Regions from separate parts of the Planifilum fimeticola genome, predicted to be linked through region 2. Evidence: predicted binding sites of a transcription regulator. Region 2 holds the regulator's gene; the other holds the start of a gene.
The links. The regulator LexA, encoded in region 2, represses DNA repair genes until DNA is damaged. The targets are predictions, from matches to a motif close to CGAACATATGTTCG.
Positions count from the first base shown of each region.

Region 1: a site for LexA is predicted at 2,902-2,915, ahead of CLV97_RS15840 (YolD-like family protein). Genes of this name have one in related genera too.

Region 1 is NZ_PVNE01000033.1:8,882-16,522, forward strand. It holds gene CLV97_RS15820 (ATP-dependent DNA ligase) at 1-572, shown strand, start outside; gene CLV97_RS15830 (hypothetical protein) at 1,005-1,922, opposite strand; gene CLV97_RS18270 (ATP-dependent DNA ligase) at 2,131-2,286, shown strand; gene CLV97_RS15835 (hypothetical protein) at 2,328-2,522, shown strand; gene CLV97_RS15840 (YolD-like family protein) at 2,528-2,875, opposite strand; gene CLV97_RS15850 (flavodoxin family protein) at 3,779-4,330, opposite strand; gene CLV97_RS15855 (helix-turn-helix domain-containing protein) at 4,738-5,175, opposite strand; gene CLV97_RS15860 (magnesium chelatase subunit ChlI family protein) at 5,214-5,705, shown strand; gene CLV97_RS15865 (protein kinase domain-containing protein) at 6,155-6,829, opposite strand; gene CLV97_RS15870 (spore germination protein) at 6,972-7,641, shown strand, end outside.
Region 2 is NZ_PVNE01000017.1:1,534-9,906, forward strand. It holds gene CLV97_RS10870 (ABC transporter permease/substrate binding protein) at 1-364, opposite strand, end outside; gene CLV97_RS10875 (quaternary amine ABC transporter ATP-binding protein) at 351-1,565, opposite strand; gene yneA (cell division suppressor protein YneA) at 1,895-2,170, opposite strand; gene lexA (transcriptional repressor LexA) at 2,399-3,019, shown strand; gene ilvA (threonine ammonia-lyase IlvA) at 3,424-4,707, shown strand; gene ehuA (ectoine/hydroxyectoine ABC transporter ATP-binding protein EhuA) at 4,758-5,582, opposite strand; gene ehuD (ectoine/hydroxyectoine ABC transporter permease subunit EhuD) at 5,604-6,296, opposite strand; gene ehuC (ectoine/hydroxyectoine ABC transporter permease subunit EhuC) at 6,298-6,963, opposite strand; gene ehuB (ectoine/hydroxyectoine ABC transporter substrate-binding protein EhuB) at 7,012-7,884, opposite strand; gene CLV97_RS10915 (pyridoxal phosphate-dependent aminotransferase) at 8,178-8,373, opposite strand, start outside.

The DNA.
Region 1 (7,641 bases), on a different contig from region 2:
CTAAGAAGATCGAGCGGTTGGTCCGGGAGCTTCCGGTTCAGTACGTGGTTTTTGATATCCTGTACCACCGGGGAAAATCGGTTGTTGACCTTCCGCTGGTGGAGAGGAAGGCCTTGCTGGATGAGGTCGTGAAAGAGAACGACGTCTTGGCACGGATTCGATTCATTGAGGGTGGCGCAACGGGCCTTTTTCAGGCTACAGGGGATGCCGGGTTGGAGGGCATTGTCATCAAGAGGAAAGATGCTCCTTACCAGCCGGGAAAACGCTCTTGGTCGTGGCAGAAGGTGATTCACTGGAAAGAAGCCGAAGTGGTCATTACTGGGTACCGGAAAGATGAGCCGGGGTGGTTGATTTCTGTCGAGGAAGATGGGCTCAGACCGGGAGGAATCATGGAACTTGGTATGGGTCCGACCGAACGGAAGGCCTTTTATCTGGTGGCTCAATCGATTAAGACCCATGAAGACCGACGGTTTGTCTATCTGGAGCCGCGGATCCGCTGTCGGGTGAAGTACAAAAAAAGAACCCACGCCGGATTTCTGCGTGAGACGGTGTTTCAAGGATTCGTGTTGTGAAGTTTACCGAACAAAACGGAGCAGGTCTTCGCTGCTCCATGATGATCAACATGACAAAATCCCGGTTTACGAGGTGCGGATTACCAACAGGTACTTACACTGGTGTGAGGGGGTGGCGGGTAGCCCCCACCTCCTACTCGTTTTTCTTTTTGGTCAACCGTTTCCATTCTTCCCTGAACGCCAAATAAAGGAGCGCAGGAAGGATAATTACAGCACCCCAGAAAATGATGTTAAGCGCTTCGGGAATAAACGTATAGACAAAATAAATCAACAATCCGGTCAACAAGCAAAGGCTTATGAAGCGTAAAATAGCCACGCCAATCACTCCATTAAATTGTTTGTGTCCACGAAACCTTTTCCAGACTCTTACTTAATAATATGGTGAAGAGCCAGGTTTTACAATATCCTGACTCTTCAACTTCAAATGTAGCCTTACAACCTAATACATCTCCCGTAGGTATTACCGGTCACAGTAACACCAACCGAGGTCTCTACAGTGTCACTAGCCAAGACAATACCTGCCCATCTTATTCCGAATACTGCTTCATAATACAAACGAGAGTATACCTCCGAATATCTGTGACCCTCTATATACACTGTTCTCATTTTCCCCAGTGCTCTTGGTTCTAGAACCATTGTGGATCCGAAAAGATGTCGCTGGTAATCCCCATCTGCATGGGTAATCCAACTTGTTTTGCCGTCATAGTAAAATCGGCCTTCCGCCCATAATGTGAACGCTCTGTCTCCAAGAGCAGTATATGCAACACAAGTTGTCCTCTTAGTCGGTGTGTAAGCAGCAATCCCAACATTTCCACTGGATTTTGTTTTTGCCTTTTTGCTCAGCTCATTATCTACGGTTCCAAATTCACACCCAATAACGCCCCCGATATCAGATACAAAAACGTCGATTGTCCCATCATTTTTACGATTTAGCGAAATTAGTTCTCCATCTTCTTCATTTTGCCGTTGTTTCTTCAAAAAATCGGTGATAACAAAAGGTTTTCCTTTGTTCCTACTTTTATACTTTTCTACCTTTTTGGGGAAAACGTCCTCTATCGATATCGTGGGGTCATTGGCTACCATTTGGGGCGCAGGGTTTTGCTTGTAGTAATCGGAAATTACTTTATTAACTTCTTCAAACGTAACATCTTTTCCTCGTAACTTACTCAGTCGATTTGACAAATCCGACGAACTCCTTTGAATGTACTCCTTTGCGATTTGGATTGCTTTTTCTTTACTTGCCTTTTCTTCAGGTGTTTGCGGGGAAGCATTTGCAGAGGACGGAGTCAGACCAAAAGTGGACAAGGTCAACAGAACCGAAATAAACAACCCAAACCAACGTTTGATCATTTCACCCACATCCTCCCTGATATGTTTGTCTTGCAACACTATTATACAACATAACGTAAATATTAGTCCATTTTAAAAATACTACTCATTTCGACAAATTCAGATAGGGAAATCGACCGTTTTTAGCCGATGGTTTTAAAACTTCTTTTCCTAATACTACTTTGAGCCTGGCAAGAAAAAGATTGGCGAAAACAAGGATCACTAAACTTTGGACCCGCTGTACAATTTGGAGGGCATTGTCATCAAGCGGAAAGATACCCCTTACCAACCGGGGAAACGCTCATGGTCTTGGCAAAAGGTGATCCACTGGAAAGAGGCCGAAGTGGTGGTTACCGGATACCGGAAGACGAGCTGGTATGGTTGATTGCCATTGAGGAAGAAGGGCAACTTAGACCGGGAGGGATCATGGAACTTGGGATCGAGCCGACCGAACAGAAAGCCTTCTACCCGGTGGCCCAATCGATCAAGACCCATGAGGACCGATGGTTTGTCTATCTGGAGCCGAGGATCCGCTGTCGGTTGGAGTACAAAAAACGGACCCATGCCGGGTTCTTGCGTGAGCCGGTGTTTCAAGGGTTCGTGTTGAATGAAACATCATGAAATGACTACTCGGTTGATCCCCCGTTCGTCACCGTTTCGGCTCCGATGATCTTGGACAGGGGGATCACCCTCTTGTCTTCCCTGTTTTGGATCACCAGCCACCGCTCGATGGGGTCGATGCGTGTGACGTAGCCGGTAAACCTTTTCGGTCCGTACTTGTTGGCGTAGGTCAGCGCGATCGGTTTTTTCTTCACCCGGGACCATTCGATGACCCGGTTGATTTCCTCCAGCGCATTATCGGCCATCTCCGGCGTATGGTACACATTCTTCCTCTGTCTTTGCTCCAACAACGGGTCCCGGTGCTCAGGGAGAATAACCCTGTGCCCCTCCCACATCTTGTTTCCGCGATCCATGTCCCTCACCTCATCTATAGGGTAACCGAACATTAGTTCCCATAAAAGAGGAAATTCGAACCAGTTTGGTGTTGGGACCGCGGGTCACGGGTTCGGATGAATTCCCGCAAGACCTTGACCGCAGGTAGGGCGGACCCGTCATACCAGCACTCCCCGCCAGCCAGCGAGCGGTAGACTTCCCAGCCGGAGAGGTTCCCGTACTGGTGCCGCTACTTGTCGTAGACCCGGTGAGGCCGCTGGTCGAAACCCCAATACTCGCCACTATTCCCGCCTATCCATGATTAAACCTACCTACGCGATTCGAAAAAAATTGCTTACCCATTTCCGAATCGGGTATAGCAGGATCCCAATCAATGTTCCGCCCACTTCGCCACCACCCTCGTACTGTATGCTTTGGCTGGATTGATCAAAAACAGGCAGTTGTTAAAACAGAATTAGGAAGTGGGCAGGGATCCGGTCCCTATTTTGAATTGGGGTTACAAAGCCGCCATTGCGTTCGTCCTGACTGATATTGACAGGTGGGAAAACCTCCCCATGGAACGTCCGGTTCATTTCCTACCTAAAACCGGATCCGTTCGATTCTAACGCGAAAGCGTCTTTTTTTCTTGCCTTGGAGAGGATACCCTTGAAACGATGTAGCCGTTGCCGCAAAAAGCATCCCCGCCACCGATTTGGTCGCAACCAGGAGTCCGATCGGGCCGAGTGGCCGGAGGAAACTCTCGGCATCGTGATCCCGGAATGGGGCTATCCGCGGAACGATTGCCGGCCCTATGCCGCTTGCCGGTAAGAACAGGGACCGCTGGTGAAGAAGTCCCGTGGAATCCAAGGAACCCTCTTTTGAAGAGCGGCGCAAACATTTGTAACCGCCAGTGGCCGCACCGGATAACTCCGGTCTTTTTACAGTTATTCCTGAACGATTTGCCGCAAGATCCGGTTCAGCTGTTCCGCCTCGGCGAGTGCCATGAGGTCATTTTCGATTTCCCCCGGTTGGTTTGCTTGGCCGATGATGTAGCCGCCGAACGTTATACCCACGAAATCGAAGATGTACTGGAATTGTTGAATGAGTGGCAAGCCTTTGACACGGGGATTGTCACCGCCGACGGCAATGGTGTAGGCGGTTTTGCGCCGCATGATTTCCTTAAAATCAAAACGGGAATCCCGCAGGCTGACCGACCATCGGTCGAAAAAATTTTTCATCCGCCCCGGAATACCGTACCAATAGATCGGCAAGCTGAAAATCAGCGTATCGTGGCGCAACACCTCTTGGATGACGGTATCGTAATCATCGTCTACAGGTAGAAATCCGCCCGGAACATGACGGCGATCATCGATGGGAAGGATGGTGTGATTCCTGAGATCGATCGCATGATGGGGGATTCCTTCCAATACCACCTGGGTCAGCTTTTTGGCGTTGCTCTCCTCACGTTGACTGCCGTACAAAACCAGAATGCTCAAATACTTCGCCACCCTTCTTCGTACGTGATAGGTTGCTGCACCTTATTGTATTGTAGTGGTTTGTCTCCCCCCAGACAACAAATAGACGCCAGATGAGTCGCAGCATCCGGCGTCAAGATAAAAGAGACCCAACAAAGACATACCAGGGCGTGTAATTCTGTATGGGGTGATGTTTTTTGGGTGAGCGGCGACCTCAGCCAGAGGTCCTGCATTCAAAAAGATTTTTTGGTAAACAGTTTCGACTGAACCCCATTAGATGTCACCGTATCCAAAGCCAAGCCCGACGTGCTGGACAGTTACTGTCGAATCTGTCGGGTGGAGGTCCAGCACGAACACTACCAGCGCAACCGTGAAAAACGCATCGAATCCGCCCGACGTTGGCGCGAAAAACACCCCGACTATTTCCGTCAATGGTAGTCTTTCGTATTCAAAGCCTTGAAGTATGGGGCCAAAGTATCCAGGTGATGGGGCAGGGGTTCGAAATATCCGGTTTCCCACTTTCGCAGAGTCTTCTCATTGACGTCGATCTGCTGCGCAAATTCTTCTTTCGTGAATCCGTGATACAAGCGGGCCTTCCTGATCCTTTGACCGATTGTTTGTTCCGGAAGGTTTTCGAAGCAGCCCAAGAAAGCAATGGGAACGTCCAGCACCTGAGCCAATGTCCGCAAATTGGGGAGGGAAGGTCGGGAGTGATTGTTTTCCATTTTGCTGATGCTTGTGGTGCTGATCCCCGTGATCTCGGATAATTCCTTGATTGAGAGCCCCTTTTTGATTCGGGCCTGTCTGATTCGAGCGGCAGGAGTTTTCCCGCTTTCGTCGTAAAAGGGAGATCGAAGGGACCGCATTTTTGTCTGTTTGGTGAGGGAAAGGTCAAGGTTGTTCTCTGCATGCTTGCCCCTGCGGTTTTTTCGGTTGGGAGGAGGATCGACCCTGCACGTGTACCGCCCGCCAGGTGCAACGGTACCGTTCCAAGATATCGGGGCCCTTGCTGGACCGCATCGACATCCACGTGGAAGTACCGCGGGTGGACTTCAAGACCCTCACATCCACGAAGTCAGGGGAGAGCTCCGCGACGATCCGGGAACGGGTCAATCGGGCGCGGCGGATCCAGGAGGAGCGGTTTAAGGGGAGAGCTAACCAGACCAACAGCGGGATGAGCCCGTCGGACATCCGCCGCCATTGTCCTCTGGACGATGCGTCCCGCCGCCTGCTCCGGGCGGCCTTCGACTCCCTCGGACTCAGCGCCCGGGCCCACGGCCGCATCCTCAAGGTGGCGCGGACCATTGCCGACCTGGCGGGGGAGGAGAAGATCCGGGAGGAGCACATGGCGGAGGCGATCCAGTACCGGGTGCTGGACCGCAAGTTTTGGGAGTGAGAGGGTTTCCGGGTCCAAACACAGCTACTGTCGAATCCGTCAGGAAGTGGTCCGGAGCGAGCACTGCCGGCGCAACCGTGAGAAGTGAAGCCGCCCGGGTTGGCGCAATAAAAGACTTCGGTTAAGTTAGGGACCGGCCTGTGGCCGGTCTGCTTTTCCTTTGGCAAGCTGTCGCAAGCGATTCCGTCTCCATCCCGATTCAACCGTGCGGATCTCCGGGGCACGCAGTTTTTGCCTGTTTGGGCGTTGACATCCACTTCGGAGAAGGGACTATCCAGGTGACTGCGGTGAGCCTGCAGTTTCATCGGATATAACAACAATACCTGTTGATAAAGGAATATTGCATTGGGGAAATAATCGGAATTGATACGGCTGGTTTTCAAAGTGAGGGAACAATGATTGGCGACACAAAAAGGCCTGGTTCAGAGACCAGGCTTTTTTGATGAAGCTCACCAGGAGGATTTTTTGCGACGCCAGTGCCGGTCCGACGAAAAATGGCGCCGTCGCCGCGGGGAGGAGCCGCTGTGGCTGCGGCGGCGGTGACGGTCGGAGGAAAACCAACGGAGCTTTTTCTTCGGTTTGGAGGAAGAGAACAACCGGAACAGGCCGCAGTATTTCAATGTTTCCAGGTCTTCCGTCAACGCCTCTTTATGGGCCGCCGCGCGTTCGGTCTGGAAAAAGCGGCCCACATCCACAAATTTCACCCGCCCCTCTTGATCCACCATGATGTTGTTCAGGTGGAGGTCGTCGGGAATCACGCCCCGTGCATAGCAATGCTCCACCGCTGCCTCGATTTGTTCGTACAGATGCCCCTCCAGTTTTTCTCCCCCCTGAAGGGCTTGCCACAGGGTAGGGCCGTTCACCTTGTCCACAACCATCCATCCTTTCTCCCGGTAGTGCATCCGGGGGAAGGAGGCGTGACCCGAAAGGCGGGATAACAGGACCGCATCATTTCTTTCGCCGGCATCCGGCTTGAACACTTTGACCGCATATTCCTCAAATTCATAGACTTTGCCGCTCAATCCTTCACCGAGGAGAGGATATTTATCCATCATGCCGCCGGCGATGAGGGAGCGGAGGTGCTCCACGATGGCGGGATCGATGGCGCGATCGGGATGAGCCATGCAGGATCCCCCTTTAAGTATGAATGGAAGTCCAAAATTCGCTTTCCCGACGCGGCGATGACGTAAACGTTCAATTTGATGTTTACATATTGAGGCGCGGACGAGGAAATAATAACCAGGCATAGGCTAGGGGGGATTTTCCATGAGGTTGTTCCGGGGAAAAGGCCGTTCCGATCGATCGATGGATACGGCTGATTTTGAGTTGACCGGACATTTGGATCGCGATGTGAAAAATCTGGAGAAATTGTTATCCTCCCACGACTTGACGTTTCGGCGCATTTCAGGGAAGACGGAGCTTGCCGTCGGATTCTTTTCCAGCTTGTGCAACAACGATACGCTGGAGCGGGATGTGATTGCACCGTTAAACCGGGCTGCCGGAGAACGGGCTTTGACCAAGGAAGACCTCTATCGACATATCCACACGGGGGATGTCCGGCAGATCAAGGACGAGGTTGAGCTGTTGGAACTGTTATTGGACGGCTTTGCCGTCATCTTGATGGACGGTCGGCGTGGAGCCCTGGCTGCGTGTGTCGAAGATATGAAACGCCGGGATATTTCCAAGCCGATCACGGAAGTGGTGATTCGTGGCTCCCATGAAGCCTTCAATGAATCAATCATCGATTCGATCGGGCTGATTCGGCGAAGATTGGCCACGGAACGCTTCCGGATCGAAATAGTAAAAGTGGGCAAAATCGCGAAGAGCCGGATTGCATTTTGTTATCTCGACGGGATTGCCCGGCCCGAATTGGTGGAGGAAGTGCGCAGGCGGGTTCGAAGGATTAAAAAGTTCATCTTTGATTCGGGAAATCTGG
Region 2 (8,373 bases):
TTTGCGCCTTCCGGCTACGGGCGGCCAGAATGCCCAGGGGCACCCCGATGACGACGGAAATGGTGGTGGCAGTAAGCACCAGCGAGATGGTTTCCGCCGCCTCATTCCAATAACCCAGATTGTATATCAAAAGCAAGCCGAACAGGGTAAACAGCGAGACCGACAGCCGGCTCGCCAACAGCGCCAGGGCGGCGATGAGAACAGCGGTCAACACCGGGGGCAATGCCGTAAAAAGAGACTGGAAAAAGGCTACCAGCGGCTGGATCCCCGATGAAACCAGATCAAACAGGGCGGCGAAGTGTTCCTGAAGCCATCGGACGGACTCATCCACCCATCGGTCCAAGGGAAGCTTAGGAAGGTTCATCCGGCTTCACCCCATTTCCTGCCAGGGTGGCGAAAATGGCGCCTTGCACCACCACTCCGCGCAGCTTGCCCTGATCGTCGATGACCGCTGCCGGATGAGAAAATTGTTTTTCCGCCATTTTGGGCAAGAGTTCGCTCACGGGTGTATCCTTGTGCACCGTGACGACATCTCTTTCCAACACATCTTCCATGGTCTTATCCTTGTTCTTTTCGTCCAACAAGCTTCTCGCCGCCTCCGCGGTCAGAAATCCGATCAGTTTCCGGGTCCGGTCAACCACCATCAGCCCGGAGAGACCCCTTTCCCTCATTCGCTTCAGTGCCACCCGGGGGCCATCCTTGCCCAGAACCAATTGCTCCGGTCGCTTCATGACGGAGCCGGCTGTCAACACCTTGGTGATGTTGACGTCTTCCACAAATTTTTCCACATATTCGTTTGCCGGGTTGGTCAGAATCTCTTCCGGGGTTCCGATCTGAACGATCACTCCGTCTTTCATGAGGGCGATGCGGTCCCCGATGCGCAGTGCCTCGTCCAGGTCATGGGTGATAAAAATGATCGTCTTGTTCATCGAGGACTGAAGATCCATCATCTCGTCCTGCATTTCCTTGCGGATCAGCGGATCCAGGGCGCTAAAGGCCTCGTCCATCAGCAAAATATCCGGATCGGTGGCCAATGCTCGGGCCAGGCCCACCCGCTGTTGCATTCCGCCCGAAAGTTGCGAGGGGGCTTGGTCGGCATAATCCTTCAGACCCACCAGCTCCAGGGACTCCAGGGCCTTTTCCCTGCGTTCCCGCTTGGGCACCCCCTGCACCTCCAAGCCGTATTCCACATTTTCGCGGACGCTTTTGTGGGGAAACAGCGCAAACCGCTGAAACACCATCCCCATCTTGGTCCTGCGCATTTGCCGCAGCTCATCGGCGCTCATCTTCGTCACGTCGTCCCCATCGACAAGCACCGTTCCCTCCGTCGGTTCAATCAACCGGTTCAAAAGCCGAACCAGGGTGGACTTGCCGCTTCCGGACAGACCCATGATCACAAAAACCTCTCCGGCCTCCACTGAAAAGGAAGCCCGATTGACACCGACGGTCATTCCCGTCTCCCTGAAGATCTCTTCCTTGCTCTTGCCTTGTCTCACCAAAGCCAGCCCTCGCGAGGGATGACGCCCGAAAATTTTGGTGAGATTCCTCACCTCGATTTTCGCCAAAGAGCCCCCTCCTTTCCACGATCTCTCATTTTTAGAATATTCAGATAATATGTGACGGCGCAAAACGGGGCGCTTCGGAAGCCTTTTCTTGGCCCCGACACCCTGCAATCTTGGAAAAATAAAAAAACGCACTCCGAAGGACCCATGTTTATTTTAAAAATAAAAAGATCACCGGTCAAAACCGATGACAAAGCGGTTGAAGTATCAAGTCCAGCTGATAGATGAAAAGAAATAATAGGAGTCGTTCTCTTTAGGAATCCTCCGGTATCGTGCGTTTTCCGAACAATAGCTCCCCAACCGCAAACATATGTGCCCAGATTGCCGAATGATCAATCCCTTTTTCGGACGGGAATTTTTAATGTTTGCCCGGGATGGATCACGGCATCCTCCAAACGATTGATCCGGCGGATATCGCCGATCAGTTCCCGGATGTCGACGGAATCGTCCGCATACCTTCGGGCCAACCCCCATAGTGTATCGCCGGGTTCAACACGGACATTCACCGTCGGCTCCGGACCGTCGCCGGCCGCCCTGTCCACCCACACCACCAGAACGACCATCAGAAAACAGAGGATTCCGACGAGAGCGATTCCCCTCCGGCTCATCCCATCCCCTCCGTCAGCACCCGGATGGTTCCTGCAAATGATTTCCTTCAACCCGAGCATATAACAGAACAAACGTTCTGTCAAGGTGTTCCCGAACTCATGTTTGTGTTTTTTTCACATTTCATGTATACTGAAAATGGGATGAACTAAGCGGGTATGGGTTTTCGGGTTTGGTGCCAATTTAGCCGAAGGCGGTGATTACCTGTGTCCGAGAAAGGAGATGAGCACATGTCCAAACTGTCTCCCCGGCAACAGGCGATTCTGAACTACATAAAAAAAGAGGTGGAGGAAAAGGGATACCCCCCCTCCGTCCGGGAAATCGGCGAAGCGGTGGGGCTTGCCTCCAGTTCGACCGTACACGGACATCTGTCTCGCCTGGAAAAAAAAGGCTTCATCCGACGCGATCCGACCAAGCCGAGGGCCATTGAAATCTTGGACCGTCCAATGACGGAACGTCGCGCGGAAACCGACACGGTGATGGTTCCGCTGGTCGGGAAGGTAACTGCCGGGGAACCGATCACCGCCGTGGAAAATATCGACGAATACATTCCCCTTCCCAAAAAGATGGTGGGCAACGGCAAACATTTTATCCTTTCTGTTCAGGGCGACAGCATGATCAACGCCGGCATCCTCGACAAGGATTACGTCATCGTCCGGCAACAACCCACCGCAGACAACGGCGACATCGTCGTGGCCATGACTCCGGACGAGGAAGCCACCGTGAAGCGGTTCTACAAGGAAAAGGATTATGTCCGCCTTCAACCGGAAAATGACCTCATGGAGCCGATTTTGCTTCCCCGGGTGACGATCCTCGGCAAAGTGGTGGGGTTGATTCGCCACATCCATTGAGCATATGGCGCTATTTATCCTCGCGAAATCGCGAGGTTTTTTAATTGGGCATTTTCTTCGCGAACTCCCCCTGATTCAGCCGAGATTTTTGAGAGCTCCCCTTGAGTTCATCCACCCGGCATCACATCCCCCATCCTTTGAGCCCCTTTCAAACAGTGATCGCCTTCCGCTTCGCTTGCCGGACGCTTTTCCTGAAAAAGTTCCTGAACCATCCCGGAGAATCTTAAATCTGGCCGTGCCAAGCTCCCGAGAGTGTGTTAAAATATTCCTCAATATTTGTGAAATCGCCTTTCACTCTTCAACCCGCCCGCCGGTCGCATCCCTCTCGGAAAAATGCTGGACATTCGGGCGACCGGTACGCTATAAAATCAAATAAATATCAAAAAGCCAAAGGATGAGGTGAGATGGGAAAAGCTCTGGACAAAGTGCACGCCGATCAAGCCGATCATATCAAGATTGAGGATATTCTCATCGCCAGCCAGAGATTAAAAAAAGTATGCGTGCATACGCCCCTTGAATACAATCGCCTCCTGTCCGAAGAATACGGATGCGACGTCCATTTGAAGCGGGAAGACCTCCAAATCGTCCGTTCCTTCAAGATTCGGGGCGCCTACAACACCATTTGCAGCCTCTCCGAAGAAGAGCGAAAAAGGGGCGTGGTCTGCGCCAGCGCGGGAAACCACGCCCAGGGAGTGGCCTATTCCTGCCGTCATCTCGGCATCTCCGGGAAAATTTTCATGCCGACCACGACCCCGCGGCAAAAAATCAACCAGGTGAAGCATTACGGCGGTGAATTCGTGGAAGTGATCCTGACCGGCGACACCTTTGACGATTCCTTTCAACGGGCCATGGCTTACGTGGAGGAACACCAAATGTCCTTCATCCACCCCTTTGACGATTACCGCACCATCGTCGGGCAGGGCACCATCGGGATCGAAATCCTCAACGACTTGAAACAGCCCCCGGACTACGTGTTTGTCACCGTTGGCGGAGGCGGGCTGATCTCCGGCGTCAGCTCCTATATCAAAAGCGTGTATCCACATACCAGGGTGATCGGGGTGGAGCCCGCCGGCGCCCAAAGCATGAAGGAGTCGTTGGAAAAGGATCGGGTGGTGAAACTGGAGAAGATCGAACCCTTTGTGGACGGGGCGGCAGTCAAGCAGGTGGGAAATCTAACCTTCAAGATCTGCCGGGAAAATGTGGATAAAGTGGTTGCGGTGCCGGAAGGGAAAGTGTGCACCACCATCCTGGACCTGTATAACCAGCATGCGATCGTTGTCGAACCCGCCGGCGCGCTTTCCGTTTCCGCCCTGGACTTTTTCCGGGAACAGATTCGGGGGAAAAACGTGGTCTGCATCATCAGCGGCGGGAACAACGACATTGACCGGATGCAGGAAATCAAAGAGCGCTCTCTGATTTATGAAGGGCTCAAACACTATTTCATCATCAATTTCCCGCAACGGGCCGGCGCCCTGCGCGAGTTCCTGGACGATGTGCTGGGGGAGAATGACGATATCACCCGGTTCGAGTACACGAAAAAGAACAACAAGGACAACGGCCCCGCCCTGGTCGGAATCGAGCTGAAAAACCGAGAGGATTATGCTCCCTTGATCGAACGGATGAACAAGAAGGGATTCCCTTATATCGAAATCAACAAGGATCCTCGTCTTTTCCATCTGCTAATATGATCCCCCGAAAAAGCGAAAAAAGGGAGGGCGACCGCCCTCCCTTTGCCATCTCAATTTCCGTTCATCATCATGTTGAAGCGCCTCAAAAAGTCCCGCAGGCGGTCGCTTTCCGGGTTGCCGAAGATTTTCGAGGGGGGGCCCTGTTCCACGATCCGCCCCTCGTCGAAGAAGACCACCCGGTCCGCCACCTCCCGGGCGAAGCTCATCTCGTGGGTGATCAGCATCATCGCCATCTCCCCCTCCCGGGCGATCTCCTTGATCACCCCGAGCACTTCCCCCACGGTCTCCGGATCCAGGGCGGAGGTGGGCTCGTCAAAAAGCATCACCTTGGGCCGCATCACCAGCGCCCGGGCGATGGCCACCCGCTGCTGCTGCCCTCCCGACAGGTTGGCCGGATACTGATCGATCTTGTCCAGCATCCCCACCTTCTCCAGCATGCTCTTCGCCCGCTCCTCCGCCTCCTCCCGGGAAAGCCCCAGCACCTTGATCGGCGCCTCCGTGCAGTTGCGGAGGATGGTCATGTGGGGGAACAGGTTGAAATGCTGAAACACCATCCCGATGTCCCTCCGCACCTCGTGCAGGTGCTTCTCGTCGGCGGGAACGAGTTTCCCGTTCACCTCCTTGTGCCACAGATGCCGCCCGCCCACTTCGATGGTGCCCGAATCCGGCTTCTCCAGGGTCATCAGCACCCGGGCCATGGTGGTCTTGCCGGAGCCGCTGGGACCGATGACCGCCACCCGCTCCCCGGGGTACAGGTCAAAATCGATGTTTTTGAGCACGTGATGGTCGCCGAAATACTTGTTGATCCCCCGATACCTGACGATCGGCTCCGCCTTTCGGGAAGACGGCGCCCGCTCTTCCGCCTTTGCCTTCACTTTTCAACCACTCCCTCCCGTTCATCCTTCCGCGGCGGACTTCGTCCGCTCTCCCAACCGGTTCAGATCGATCTTCCGCTCCACCCGCTTCACGAGCAGGGAGGCCGCATAGCTGAGGATCAGGAAGAAGATCCCCACCAGCGTCATCGGCTCCATGTACCGGAAGGTTTCCGCCCCGATCTCCTTGGCGGTGCCCACCATCTCCATCAGGCCGATGGCGGAAAGGTAGGGCGTCTCCTTGAACATGACGATCAGGTAATTGCCCAGGACGGGAACGACGGGGCGTATCGCCTGGGGCAGGATGATGCTCTGCCACATCTGCCGCTTGGAGAAATTGAGGGCCGTCGTCGCCTCCCACTGCCCCTTGCTCACCGAATCGATCCCGGCCCGGTACACCTCCGAAATGTAGGCGGCGTAGTGGATTCCCAATCCCAGCACCCCCGCCGCAAAGGCGCTCAAGGTGAGGCCGATTTCCGGCATCACGAAGTAGATGAAATACAGCTGCACCAGAAGCGGCGTGAGCCGGACAAACTCCACCACGCCCCCGGCGAGGCCGGAGAGGATTCGGTTTTTGGAGCGGCGCCCCAAGGCGAGAACCAGTCCCAGCACCAGAGCCAACAGAAATCCCGCCACCGTCGCTCCGATCGTCACGTGAAGGACGCCGAACAGCTTCGGAAGCACTTCCTGCCAGGTGTAATCCCACTTCCACACCATGTCAGACCGCCGCCCTTCCCGTACGGAACCGGTTTTCCACCCAGCGCAGGATCTTCGTCAGGAGATAGCCGATGACGAAGTAGCCGATCAGCAACAGGCCCAACAGCTGCGGCGTATGGCCCACGGTGTTCCGCATCTGGATGATGTTGTTGGTCATCTCGGGGATGAAGATGAGCGAGAGCAGAGCGGTTCCCTTCAGCATCTCGATCAGGAGGTTGCCGAAGGAAGGGAGCATGATCCGGAAGGCCTGGGGCAGGATGATGCTCCGCATCCGCTGGGCGGGGGTCATGTTGAGGGCGATCCCCGCCTCGTGCTGTCCCCGGGGGATGGCCAGGATGGCGCTTCGTACCACTTCCGAGCCGTAGGAGCCGTAGTTGAGGGTGAAGGCCAAAATGCCGACGAGGCCCGAGGGCAGGTTGATTCCGGTCAGCACCGGCAGAGCGAAATACAGCCAGTACAGCTGGACCAGCAGGGAGGTCCCCCGGAAAAACTCCACCACCGCGCCGGTCGCCCAGCGAAGGGGCCGCCACCGGGACAGGCGGCCGAAGCCGGCCAAAAAAGAGAAAATAAAGGCCAAAATCGAAGAATAAAGCAGCACTTGAAGGGTGACGACCATCCCCTGTACAAGGGAAGGCATGGCTTGAAACAGAATGCCGATGGCTACCACATCCTTACTTCAGCGAAAATTGCGGAGGGGCCGAAAGGCCCCCGGTCTTCAGCCCTTGCAGAGTTCCTCGGCGGTTTTATCGCCGGGCAAATTCTCCTCCGCAAAGTTGAATTGTTTCAGGATCTCCAACAGCTTTCCGCCTTCCTGCATCTTTTGAATCTCCCGGTTATAGGCCTCCAGCAATTCCTTGTCATCCTTCCTGAAGGCGGTCGCGCCGTAGCCCACAATGCTTTCGCCGTCTATTATCGGTTGTTTGAAATCCTCCACCGTTTCCACTCCGTCATCCCCCTCGGCCTTTAACACTTCCCGAAGGGCCGGGCCGGTCATGGTGATGGCATCCACCCGGCCCGTCTTCAGCATGGCCAGGGCGGCGGGCTGATCCTGCACGGTCTTGATCTGGCTTTCCTTCACACCCACCTGCTTCAAATATTGCTTCTCGATGGCTCCCTGCATCACGGCGACGGTGACATCGGAATTATCCACAATATCCTCATAACTGTGTAGGTTTTTCGGATTCCCTTTCTTCACCGCCAACGCTTGGCCGATCTTGTATTCCGGGTTGGCGAAGGCGACCTCCTTGCATCGTTCCGGAGTGATGTACATGCCGGCGGTGATGGCGTCGAACCGCTTCGCCTTCAGCCCCGGAATCAGCTGTCCGAAGTCCGTGAGGACCGGTTCGATCCTTTCGATACCCATCTGTTTGAAGGCGTGGCGGGCGATCTCCACCGCCTCACCGGTAACCTTGCCGTCCTCGGTCCGGTACGCGTAGGGTTTTTCGTTGGCAAACCCGACCTTGATCACGCCCTCTTCCTTGGCCTTTTGCAGAGCAGAACCGCCGGATCCCCCTACGTCCAGAGCGCCGCACCCGGCGGCAAATGCGGCCAACAGAGCGATCAAGGCAAACCGAATGATAAACTTCAAACCGTTCCCTCCCGATATCCGTTCCATTTTCCCGATCAATTTGGATAATTCGCGATTTGCCCATCTATTTTATCGTTTTCGGACAGAAAGGGTCAAAAAGGAGGATAAAGGGACATCGTGTTCCTGCCAAAGCCAGTCCCGCTGGTCGGGGGTGAGAAACGCGACCTTTATAAATCCTCCCGTTTCAAGCCGTATCCGTCCATATACTGACGATATACAAACATGTGTTTGCGATTCGCCGGATCAAAAAACGGCCTTCCCGCGCGGGAAGACCGTCTTGGTCTTGGCAAGATTCACCGGTGCTTTTTCACAAACCGCTCGATCCGATCCATCGCCTTTTCCAGCTGATCCATCGAGGTCGCATAGGAGATGCGGATATGATCGGGCGAGCCGAAACCGGAACCCGGAACGACGGCGACGAGCTCTTCCTCCAGCAGCGCCTTCACCCACTCATCCACGTCCCGGAACCGCCCCGACGCTTCGACGACA